One region of the Thermostichus sp. MS-CIW-36 genome, then DNA from elsewhere that is predicted to be linked to it. Evidence: riboswitches for the same ligand, from Rfam matches in the RefSeq annotation. Region 1 holds a riboswitch; each other region holds the start of a gene.
The links. A riboswitch is a leader RNA that binds a small molecule or an ion and turns the genes downstream of it on or off. The one in region 1 is predicted to bind cobalamin.
Positions count from the first base shown of each region.

Region 2: linked by a shared signal. The riboswitch ahead of ACVWVQ_RS10875 (TonB-dependent receptor plug domain-containing protein) and the one ahead of metE (5-methyltetrahydropteroyltriglutamate--homocysteine S-methyltransferase) in region 1 are both predicted to bind cobalamin.
Region 3: linked by a shared signal. The riboswitch ahead of ACVWVQ_RS01410 (sirohydrochlorin chelatase) and the one ahead of metE (5-methyltetrahydropteroyltriglutamate--homocysteine S-methyltransferase) in region 1 are both predicted to bind cobalamin.

Region 1 covers NZ_JBSSBR010000001.1:162,222-166,271, reverse strand. Annotated here, with positions in the region: gene ACVWVQ_RS00780 (ABC transporter substrate-binding protein) at 1-1,592, opposite strand, end outside; cobalamin riboswitch at 1,841-2,045, shown strand; gene metE (5-methyltetrahydropteroyltriglutamate--homocysteine S-methyltransferase) at 2,503-4,050, shown strand, end outside.
Region 2 covers NZ_JBSSBR010000025.1:37,396-41,445, reverse strand. Annotated here, with positions in the region: gene ACVWVQ_RS10880 (hypothetical protein) at 217-765, shown strand; cobalamin riboswitch at 1,386-1,538, shown strand; gene ACVWVQ_RS10875 (TonB-dependent receptor plug domain-containing protein) at 1,581-3,551, shown strand; gene ACVWVQ_RS10870 (DUF1636 domain-containing protein) at 3,680-4,050, shown strand, end outside.
Region 3 covers NZ_JBSSBR010000002.1:12,253-16,302, forward strand. Annotated here, with positions in the region: gene ACVWVQ_RS01400 (PAP/fibrillin family protein) at 1-357, shown strand, start outside; gene ACVWVQ_RS01405 (hypothetical protein) at 366-1,259, opposite strand; gene ACVWVQ_RS01410 (sirohydrochlorin chelatase) at 1,357-2,400, opposite strand; cobalamin riboswitch at 2,431-2,566, opposite strand; gene ACVWVQ_RS01415 (heavy metal translocating P-type ATPase) at 2,694-4,050, opposite strand, start outside.

The DNA of each region.
Region 1 (4,050 bases):
GCTGTGATTGGCCAACCATGGCCATGAGGCTGTACCTGCGGCTGGCCTATATCCAAACACTCGTGGACAAAGTAGGTATGATCCAGGTTCACCAACCAAGCCCAGGCTGCATCTCCTTTGGCAGTAAAGCCTTGCTTTCCATCCCACTGGGCTGCCCGCCAGAAGGGGATAGCTTCAGCTTCAGAGGGGGCCTCCATAGCCAGATCCAGCATTCGATCCACAAACGGGTTGGCATAGTAGCCGGCATTGAAAAATCCCCCCTGGGCCGCTTTGCTGTGGTAGAGGTTGTACACCTCAGTTGGGTCATGGCTGCCCCAGCCAAACAGCACCACGTTGCTGTGCATGAGCGGAGTGATGTCATCCCAACTTTTGCCCTCGACATTGACTCGGATGCCCACAGGCCGCAGCATTTCTGCAACAGCTAGGGCCAGGGCTTGGCGAATACTGTCGTTGGCCGGGTAGAGCACGGTGAACTCAGCCCGCAGCCCGTTTTTTTCCACTACCCCATCCCCATCTTTATCGCTCCAGCCTCCCTCAGCTAGAATCTGACGGGCCAGGTCTGGATTGTTGTCCTCAATCTTGGCGGTCGGCTCTTCCCAGGGCAAACCGCTGACTGGGCCATAGGCAGGGGATCCGTAGCCTTCTAGGACTCCATCCACCAGCGCCTGTCGGTCAATGGCGAAGTTGACCGCCTTGCGAATCGCCAAGTCAGAAGTCACATCGTTGCCGATGGGGTATCCCTTTGGGGTTGTCGCACCGGTTTTAGGGGGAAAGGGGAACATCAGCCCTCGGTTATCCACACTGGGAATGGCGTGAAGCTTCATGCCCTTAACAGTTTGCTTAGCCAAAGACTGAGGCACGCTAACCACGTGTACCTGTCCGGCTCGGGCTGCTGCAAAGGCTGCATCCTCCTCCAGGAAAAGGAAAACCAGCCGCCGAATGCCAGGAGTCTGGCCGTAATATAAGGGATTTGCCTCCACAATCAGTTGTTGCCCCTCATCCCACTGCACCAGTCGGTAGGGGCCAGAGCCAATGGGTTTGCGAGCATAATCAGGCCCGTGGGCATGTTGAGGCACGATACCCAAGGTGATGAGGCGGTTGACAAAAGTACTTTGGGGTTTTTGCAGCCGCAGCTCCACCGTATGAGTGTCGATAGCTACTGCTTCCTTTAGGGCGGTTAGGTCGACCAGACCACCACTCCGAGCTGCTTGGTTAAAGGTGTAAGCCACGTCCGCTGCTGTGACAGGTTTTCCATCGGAGAAGACTGCATCCTTTCGTAGGGTTACCGTCCAGGTTAGGCCATCTTGGCTGACAGTGTAGCCAGTCGCCAGGTCGTTTACAATCTCAAGGTTCTCGTCCCGCCGCAGCAGAGTGCTTTGGAACAAAGGCGAACCGTAACGTCCCCAGCCCAGGGTGGGATCAAATCCTTCTTCCCTTTCCCCTCCAATGGCCAGCACGATTTGATCGCTGGATCCTGCTAGCTTTGGATCGAAAGCTGTCCGCTCAGCAGCATTCTGAGCGCATCCAGCCCACATCTGGCTCAGCAAGAAGAGGCCCACAGACCACACAGTTACTTTTAAGCTTGATGCCATAGAAACCCCGATCTGTCGCTTTTTCAGCAAAGCAAAAAGGAGCAAACCCCCTTGCCTCCTGGACAAGACTTATGGCAGCTAAGCTACCACTGCCTTATCTTGAGAGCAATGCAGGGGGGGAGGATGCTTAGAGGGTTCCGATGACTTCCTGCAAGACCGCTGGGTGAAAGGTGAGGTCTGGTAGCTCCAAAGGCTGCTGGCTTGGTGATGATTGAAGCACTCTACTCCCGTCTCTGAACTCCGTGATACGATGTAGCTCAGCTATCGGTTCTGACGGGGATCAGCCGCCAGAGGAAACGGGGAAAGAGCAGTGAGAATCTGCCGCTGTCCCGCAGCTGTGATCCGGTTTAGGAGAAGTTCTGCAGCAAATCTCTAGAGTCATTCGCTGCCGATCCAGATCTTGTCCCCCAAAACCGTGTCAGTCAGAATGCCCGCCGATGGTTTTTCTAAACTTCACAACATCTGCGAGGTACAGATGGTAACTGTCTTGGCTTTAGCTCGTTTCTGCTTTCGTTATCCTGAGCATTTTCCCGGCGTTGCTCCCACAAGCTTTCGGTACTCCTCAGCAGTAGAAATAAGTCCAAGAACCCAAGCAAGACTCTGAGCAAGTTGGCCGGGAGAGAGTAAATTTTGGGTGCTGTTGCACCAAGATCTATCAAGATCTACAGCCCGCCTACGCGAAGGAAAGAGTGAGATGTCAGGCTTCCTGACTTCAATTGGTAGGCTGGCAAGTAGCCACTGCGATCGCTGGCTGCGTTGAGTATCTTTTTTGCGCAAAAGGCAGTGTTTTGTTGGGGTTCCAGAGGCAAGAGAGGAACAGCCGGTTTCTTCCTTGGCGGGCGGGATCCCAGTTGAGGGCGAATTGAACGCAGGAAAATTAGAAAACTCAGTATTTGGGATGGCACACAACATGACTGCACAAACCATGACATTGGGGTATGCCCGCATGGGCAAGCGCCGCGAGCTCAAAAAAGCTTTGGAAGGCTTTTGGAGTGGTGCCCTAGGGTCAGAGGCTCTGCTGGCTACCTTTTGGGATTTGGAGACTCAAGCCTGGCAGACTCAGCTACAAGCTGGGATTGATCACATTGCGGTAGGGGATCAGACTCTCTACGACCATGTACTGGACTGGGCCACCTGGCTGGGGCTGATCCCCTCTCGGTTCCGAGGTCTGTCGGGTTTAGACCGCTACTTTGCCATGGCGCGGGGGCGGGAGGGCCTGCCGGCTTTGGAAATGACCAAGTGGTTTGACACCAACTACCACTACTTGGTACCCGAAATTGAGCCGGAAGCCGATCCCAGTCCTAACTTTGGGGATTTTTTGGAAAGAGTTCGGCGGGCCCAAGGGATCCTAGGGGAGCGCACCAGCCCCGTTGTCCTCAGTCCAGTGACTTTGCTCTGCCTTAGCCAGCGATCTGGGGATCTGCGGGCGGACTTGGAAAAGCTCCTTCCTCTGTACCGGGATCTCCTCCAGGAGTTAAAACAGCTGGGGATCCCAGAAGTCCAGATTCACGATCCCATTTTGGTTACCAGCCAGGGAAGTGGCCTGCGGGAAGCTGTGGAAATGAGCTACCGCCAGTTGGCAACCGCCGGGATCCCTATCCACTTGGTCACCTACTTCGATGACCTGGGGGAGACTTACCCCTGGGTGGTGCAACTGCCGGTGGCCGGCATTAGCCTTGACTTTACCCGTGGCCACACCCTGGATCTGGTAAGAACCTATGGCTTTCCGGCTGACCAGATCCTAGGTGCTGGCGTAGTGGACGCTCGGAATGTCTGGAAGGTTCAGCCTGAGACCGTCTTGGCCAGCCTGCGGGAGCTGCAGGGGGTAGCTCCCAACCTACGAGTGCAGCCTTCCGCTTCGTTGCAATTTGTGCCCCACGACGCTGCTCTGGAAGCCCAGTTGCCGGAACCCCTCAGAAATGTCCTCAGCTTTGCCGAACAGAAGCTGGCCGAAGTAGCTCTCCTGGCGCGAGCCCTCAACGGCGAAGACACTGCTGCCCAGCAGGCGGAAATCCAGCAGCAATGGCAGAGCTTTGCGCAGTTTAGCCCCCCCAACCCCCAAGTGCGCCAGGCTTTGGCCAACCTCAAGCTCCAGGACTTCGAGCGATTCCTGCCCTACGAGCAGCGCCTAAGTCGGCAGGTTCAGCTACCACCTTTGCCCACCACCACCATTGGCTCCTTCCCCCAAACTCCAGAGGTGCGGCAGTGGCGAGCTAAGTACAAAAGAGGGGAGGTTTCGCAGGCGGAGTACGAAGCAGCCATTGACGCTGAGATTGCCAAGTGCATCCGCATTCAAGAAGAGATTGGCCTGGATGTGTTGGTGCATGGGGAATTTGAGCGCACCGACATGGTGGAGTACTTTGCCCAGAAGCTGGAAGGCTTTGCCTTCACTGAACACGGCTGGGTGCAGAGTTACGGCAGCCGCTGCGTGCGCCCTCCCATTCTCTACGGCGACGTG
Region 2 (4,050 bases), on a different contig from region 1:
CATACTGTACATTATTTTCAGTATAGTCCAGCGTATCATTGACTAGAGTCATGCTCCCGCTCTCAAGAGATCGGCTACTGTGAAGCGGACGGCTAGCCCGCCGAGACCAGGAATCGGGAGAAGGGGGTTGCTGTTGGGGGATGCGGGGAACTAGGGTGAAGCGGAACCGGCAGTCCTGCACCGTCGGATCCCTTGGTGTGTGTGAGGTTAAGCCCTATGGTTAGCCAGCCTTTGAACGCAGGTCTTGATCGTCCCAAAAGCCCTCGTCGCCACAGACAGCCTTCTGCTCTGAGCCGACCCCTCTCCGGTACAGTTCAGGCCAGCCGCACCCAGCCTTTGAATTTGAAGTTGAAATCAGCCCATCCTCGCAGCCAGCATCTTGCTTGGGCAGAACACCTAGCCTGGTGGAAGCAAATCTCCACAGGGATGGCTATCCTCTCCGGCGTTTCAGTGTTGAGCCTTTACAGTTGGACTGTGCATACCCAAAGCCGGTGGAGCCAGCGTTACCAGGTGTGGCAGCAGATGCAGCGCAACGAACGACAGTTTCTGCTGACTCAAGAATCCATTGCCAATTCTCTCCGGGAAATCGCCGACCGCTCCGAAATGGTGCCGCTGGTACCGGATCGGATGATCGAGGTGCCAATTGCCTCTCCCAGCCAAGTTGAGCCGGATCCAGCCCACCAGGCAACGGCTTTGCCAGAAAGAGCGCTCCGCGCCGCTCACGCGACCGAAAAAGCCCCTCTTTTCTATCCGGTTGGGTACTAATTCATACGGATCCCGCCCATGACGGCTAGGCCAGCGTCCCCATCTTGCTTTCCCAAAAGCTGTGGGTCTTGTGAAGTCTCAGCGTATCTGATACATTTACGCTGAACACTGCTGAACATCACTGTTCAACTATGCAGCGATAGCATTCTGTTTGTTTCCAAACAGAATGGCGGTATCCCGCAAAGCTTTGAGTAGAATACCCAAAGCGCAGTTTCCGTGTCGTCTTACTACCAATTTTCTGCTTTGCTTTGGCTACCATGTTGGCAGACTCGAAAGTAAACAGAAAGATCAACTGGTAGTAATCCGTACTGAACATATTATACATTATTTTCAGTATAGTTGAGCTTATTATTGACTAGAGTCATGCTCTGTTCTCTAAAAGGCTAAGGGATCCTTGGGCCTCAGGATCTGGAATAGTAGTGGGCTACTCTTTAACTGCTTACAAAGCAAAGAAGAAGTCTGGCCCAGGTTTTCTAAGTTGGTGGGATGTGGCCCATCCAAAGCCCTGGGATTGCCGTTGGGATCCCGTTCACCCCTGGGGATGACATCCCCCCTGGCAGGATAGGAACTCCAGAGCAGGGGATGTATGATGCCTAGCACGGCTTTTTCGGAGCAATCGCAGAGAAAGCTGTACCGACAGGTTGTCCTGGGGATCAGCCAGGGCATGTAAAGGGGAAAGTCCGGTGCAAATCCGGCGCTGTGCCGCAACTGTGATGGGCTTGGGCTAGACCCATGCCCTCAGTCAGGATGCCCGCCTGCGGTTCTGGCTCGTCTTTCTTCCGCGTCGCACGGAATCAGGAGCTTCAAGAAAGAAAATGAATCCCATTCTAGGTCTCAGCCTGGCGCTGGGGGGCTTTGTTTTGGGGATCCCAGCGTGGGCGCAGCCGGCGGCCTCTTCACCTTCAGCTCAAGAGGTGTTGGAAACCGGTGTTAGCGCCGAGATTTTAAATCAACCCGTCACCACACCTTTTCGCCGTCCTGGTTTGCTGCGGGATTCTTCCCGCCCGGTTTACGTCATTACCCGCCAGCAAATTCGAGAGCAAGGGGCAAGAACGGTTCAGGAGGCCCTGCGCTACCTGCCCGGGATCCTCAGCGACGGCACGGCAGGAACCCAGTTGGGAGCCCTTAGCTCCCAGTTTATGCGGGGAGGACGAACGGCCCAGGTGTTGGTGCTCTTGGATGGCCGCCCCATTAACGACCTGGGCTTTTTTGGCGGGTTCGATCTGTCTCAGATCACTACAGATGTGGTCGAGCGTATTGAGATCTCTCCAGGTGGGGGCTCCACTTTGTACGGATCCGACGCTGTTGGCGGGGTCATCAACATCGTGACGCTGGATCCAAAGCCGGGATCCGAGACCGTGCTGGAAGCGGCTATCGGCAGCTACGGCCTCAACGAGCAAGGGATCCAGAACCGCGGCCAAGCGCAGGATCTGGGCTGGGTGGTCAGCTATCGCCGTCTGCAGAGCAACAACGACTTTCCCTTTGAAATTAGGCGTTTGGGCAAAGCAGGCAGGCGGGAAAACTCGGCGGTGGAGTACCACAACCTACAAGCCAAACTCACCTGGCAACTGGCAGAAGGCCAGGTCCTAACCGGAAATGCCCTTTATCTCAATAAAGCGTTTCAGGTGCCTGGCAGCACCGAGTTTCCCTCCCCCGATGCAGTGCAAAACACCAACGACCTGCTGTTAGATCTCAGTTGGCTGTGGGATCAAGAGAGGGGATCCCTGCAAGCCAGGGTATTTTTTGACGACCTCAACTATCGCTTCAGCGCCCCACAAAGCCAGGGATCCCGGGATGAGATCCTGCGAACGGGGTGGGGATCCCAACTGCAATACACCTGGAAGGCTGCTGAAAACCTGGAGCTTACTCTAGGAGCGGATTACCGATCCATTTCAGCTCGCAACACCACCTTCTCCTTTGCCAGGGGATCCACCAATGTCAACTACGACAATACCGTGAACCAAGGGGCCCTCTTTGCCCGCCTGGATTACAAGCCACAGCCCAACTTTTATCTCAACTTAGGTGTTCGCCAAGATTCGAGCAATCTGGTCAACGGTTCGGCCACCTCTCCTGCCGCAGGGATCCGCTGGGTTTTGGCAGAAGGCACCACCCTGAGGGCCAATTATGCCGGCAGCTTTCGCACCCCCTTGATCTCAAACTTATTCTTTCGTTTGCGGGGCTTTTTTGAGGTAGATGGGAACCCCAATTTGCGCCCGGAGCGGGGAGAGAGTTTTGACATTGGCCTGGATCAGGCTCTGGGAGATTTTGGCCTACTGCGCTTGACCTTTGCCCATAACCGCATCCGCGATGGCATTACCTTTGTCAGCACCGGCCCGCGCAGGGGAACCTACGAAAACATTGAGCTCGTGGAATACACGGGCTTGGAAGCAGCCCTGGATTTGCGATTGGGGGAAAACTGGACTCTTTTTGCCAACTACACCCTGAACGATCCCATCATCCGCTCGGCGCTGGATCCCAAAGAGGTTGGCAAACAGCTAGCCTTCGTGGGAGCAGACAGCTTCAACCTGGGCCTGAGCTACCGCGATGCAGAGGATCGGTATGCCTCAGTTTTCCTGCATCACATTGGCACTTTCTTTACCAACAACGCCAATACCCAATCTCTGCCCGGCTACACCAACCTGGCTCTGCGGGGAGGGATCCCAGTAGCAGAAAATCTCGCTCTCGAGGTGGGAGTCGATAACCTGCTGGATGAGCAATATGAGGTTTTCCCCGGCTACCCCGGAGTGGGTCGCACCGTTCGGCTTAATTTAAGGGGCCAATTTTAGAGCGACTTGAGGCTGACTTTTAGCTGTCTAACTCACTGCTGAATCCTTGGCCAAGACATTGAGATCGTCTTTGCCTCTTCTCACACCCTTTGCTTGGACAGAAACCTATGACTATATCAAGGAGCACCATGTCTCGATCAACTTCCCAGTTGCCCATCCAAGCTGGCAGCGCTGCTCAGCAACCCAGCAGCCATTGTCTTTGGGTTTGTGTCACTTGCGGATCTCGGTGGGTTAACGGCCAAAAAGAAGGGATTAGCAAGGGAGAAATGCTGCTGTCTGCCCTGCAATCTCAAACCCTCAATCCTCAACTGACCCTGAAGCCGGTTGCCTGTATGAGCGGCTGCAGCCATGCTTGTGTCGTTGCGTTGGCAGCACCTCAAAAGATGACCTATGTTTTTGGAGATCTCGATCCAAAAGATGTGGATCTCATTCTGCAGACAGCAGAGCTCTACCTCACCAAGCCAGATGGGATCCTACCCTGGGCCGAGCGCCCTCTCAA
Region 3 (4,050 bases), on a different contig from region 1:
ATTCGGGCCAAAGCTGGACGGGTCTTCAACGTGGCGGAGATCCAGGGATCCGGTTGGCTGGAGGCTTGGATGCCACGGGGAGTCTTGGCTGTATCAGCGCGCTTTTACCCCGAATCTGAGCGCCGGGTGAGGGTGATTTTCGAGCGATTGGTGCTCGGATCCCAAGCTTTGATGAGCTACGAGATCGAGAGTTTTCTCTATTTGCTCGAGCGGGCTCCGGAGCGGATCCCGGCTATTCAAATCGATATCCGCCGCCGCGAGCCAACGGGCTGGCTGGATATCACCTATTTGGATGAAGACTTGCGGCTGGGTCGGGGCAGCGAGGGGAGTGTATTTGTCCTGAAACGGGTGAGTTGAGACTTCGGCTAGCCGGAGGGCTTAGAGGGTTCCGTTTCGGCTATTTTGTGAGATAGGTTTTGGGTTAGGGTGAAGCCTATTTCCTGGAGAACTTGCAAGGCGCGGTAGGACTCCCGCAAAGCTTGCAGCTCTTGCTGAGTTTGCTCCAGTTGCCGGGCTTTTTGCTCCTGTAAGAAGCGCAGCCTTTGATTTTCGGACGCCGTGCGACGCAGAACGTGCTTGAGTTTCTGCTTCTGCTGCTGAAGCCGAGTCCGCCTCACCTCCAACTGCTGCAGTTGGATTTCTTGGAGTTCCAGTTCTATTTTCAGAGTGGCGACCTGCATCTGGAGTTGGCGAAGTTTTTGGTTGAGCTCTGGCTCTGGTGTGGGTTTTGCCGACTCAGGGCTTGGGGAAGAAGGTGATGACAATTCTTGTAGGGGCTGCAACTGTTGGGCCTTGGCCTGCGAAGCTTGATCCTGGTGCTGCTCGCCCTGCAGTCTTACTTGAGTGTGTTCGCTTACTTCGGTTTCAGTTTCCGTCTGCTGCTCAGCTTGATCAAGAATTTGTCGATCGCGGATCTGGGTTTGAGGATCCTCGTCAACCGACTGCAAAGGGAGAGAATCCTCCTCGGGTTGCCGAGGGTTGCCGCCATAATCGGCGGGATCAAAGGGAGACAGAGCCGCTACCAGCGAGGCCCGAAAATCAGTCCAGGAGCCCGACTGCAGACCCATCTGAACCACCCGCCAAACCCCATAGGCAGACCCAATTCCAGCCAGGATCCCAGGGATCCCGGCCAGGGAGAGGGAAACCTTGGGCAGGGTGGGCAGGATCTGATCCAGCAGCCCCACCACCAGGGCGAAAACAAAGATCCCGCTCCCCGCGGCAGCGGCACCTGAAACCCAAGAGGAGCGGGAGAGCATCATCGTTTTTTCGTCATCACAACCGCTAGAGCGGGAAAACCAGGTTCAAAAATGGCCTGTCTGCACTCAGTTTATCCCGCCAGCAGCCTCTGTTTCCCTCTTAGGGCACCTGCCATGCCCGTTGGTGGTAGCCCTCTAATTGGGCCCAGGGATCCCCAGCCGCTGCGTGGGTGTGGCCGTGCTGAGGGTGATGGTGAGAATGAGGGTGGTGATGGGATCCGTGCCCGTGATGGTGGTCATGAGGCTCGTGAGGGTGGTGATGGCTGGATCCAGCTCCAACCTCTGCGCTCACGGCCAGGCGAAACTTGCACAGGTGGCAGTTCATCGGGGTTTGGCCCTGCAGGGCTTCCTGCTCCAGTTGCTGCAGGCTGTGCAGCACCGTGTCCACAAGGCCCAATTCCGGCAGCATCAGCCAGTCGATTTCCGGCTGTCGTTGTCGTTGTTGTTCCACTGCCGCCTCGATTTTTTTCACCAACACCCCCGTAAACAGAAAGTAGGGCAGCACGATCACCCGACGCGGATGCCAGGACGAGGCCCGCTCCAACCCCACAGGCAGGCGGGGATGGGTAATGCCGATAAAGCAGGTCTCCACAGCGGCAAACCCGGATCCTTCCCAAAGCAGCCGAGCCAGTTTACAGGCTTCGGCATTGGCCTCAGGATCGCTGGAGCCGCGACCCACAAATAGGAGCACGGTTTCTGCCTCTGGGATCCGCCGCGGTTGGGCAGCTATCAGAGCAGCCAATCGGTCTCGCAGCAGTTGCAGGATCTCGATGCGGATCCCCAGCGGCCCACCGTAATGAATGCGCAACTGGGGATAGAGGGCCTGCAGGCGATCCAGTTCCATCGTCACATCGAACTTGTTGTGGCGGGCCCCAAACAGCAACAGCGGCAGGGCCACGATCTCCTGCCACCCTTGGGCCAAGCACTGCTCTACCCCCTGGGCAATGGTTGGCTGGGTCAGCTCCAGAAAGCAGGGGATCACCGGTCGATGGGGGGTGAGAGCTTGGTAAGCCTGGGCTAGCTCCAGAAAGGCTTGCTGCCCTTGGGGGTCGCGGGATCCGTGGCCGATAAGCAATAGGGGCAATGAAGGAGAAGCGAGCTGCCCAACCGAAAGGGGAGGGGAAACACTGAGGGTATTCAACACAAAAAACTCCGTTCCTTGTGAATCGCAAGGGGTACAGGACAACGGCAGGTGGGTGTTCTGGCTGAGGGAGGGATCCCATCACAGTTGCGTCACAGTGGCGGACTTGCACCGCGCTTTCCCCAGTCTGCCTGAGCCTTTTAGGTTAGCTTGCCGCTTGTCGTTCACCAAGCTCCCGGGGGGGATGTCCTTGTCTGCCAGAAGATAGCCCTGAGGCATGAGCGGTACGGCAGACTCATGCTCAAAGGGCAGCAAAACTGTTGCCGCGCTAATCCCCCTTGCCCCTGGGAGAGGGCCTAACGCCGGCCCGCTGGTCTGGGGGGCTGAAAGTGTCGCAGGCGCAGGGCATTGGCGACCACCGAAATGGAACTCAGGGCCATTGCCGCCCCGGCCAGCATGGGGTTGAGCAGCCAGCCTGTAAAGGGATAGAGCGCCCCAGCGGCAATCGGGATCCCCAGCGTATTGTAGATAAAGGCGAAGAAGAGGTTCTGGCGGATGTTGTTGAGGGTGGCCCGGCTGAGTTGAATGGCAGTGGCGACTCCGCGCAGATCTCCCGACATGAGGGTAATATCGCTGGCGGCCATCGCCACATCCGTACCTGTACCAATGGCGATCCCCACATCGGCTTCTGCCAGAGCCGGAGCATCGTTAATGCCATCTCCCACCATCGCCACCCGCCGTCGCGGTTGTCTTAGGCTGCGTATGTAAGCTGCCTTCTGATCCGGACGGACTTGGGCAATTACCCGCTGAATGCCTGCTTGCCGAGCAACCGCTTGGGCCGTGGTGGGGTTATCCCCGGTTAGCAGGATCACCTCTAGACCCATCTGTTGCAGGTGTTGCACTGCCTCAGGAGAGGTGGGTTTGAGCGGATCGGCAATGGCCAACAGCCCCACCAGGCTCTGGGATTGGGCTACGCCGATCACCGTTTTGCCCTGGCTTTCCCAATTCTGAACCCGCTCTGACCAAGAGGGATCCCAGGGGATCCCCATCTCCTGTAGCCAGCTCAGCCGACCGATGCGGATCCACTGGTCTTCCACCCAGGCTTCTGCCCCACTGCCTATCCTTGCCTGAAAATGCTGGGCAGGAGGGATGGCAATTTTTTCCGCTTCGGCTTTCTGCACCACCGCCTGGGCCAAAGGATGTTCCGAGTGCCGCTCCACCGCCGCTGCCAGGCGCAACACCGCCAGGGGAGAGGAGCCGTGGGCCCAAATATCGGTGACGGTAGGGCGACCTTCGGTCAGGGTGCCGGTTTTGTCCAAGACCACCGTGCGCAAGTGGTGGGCCAATTCCAGGCTGTCGGCACTTTTCACCAGGATCCCCAATTCTGCCCCTCGTCCCGTGGCCACCAGGATCGAGGTGGGGGTTGCCAACCCCAGCGCACAAGGGCAGGCGATGATCAGCACCCCAATCGTGTTCACCAAGGCCAGCGTCAGGTTATCGGCCAGCACCCACCAGAGCACAAAAGTTAGAACTGCCACCCCAATCACCGCCGGCACAAACCAGGAGGTGACCCGATCCGCCAACTGTTGAATCGGAGCTTTGGATCCCTGGGCTTCCTGCACCAGGCGCACGATCTGGGCCAGAACCGTGTCTTTGCCCACCCGCCGCGCCTCCATCACAAAGCTGCCCGTCTGATTCAGCGTTGCCCCAATC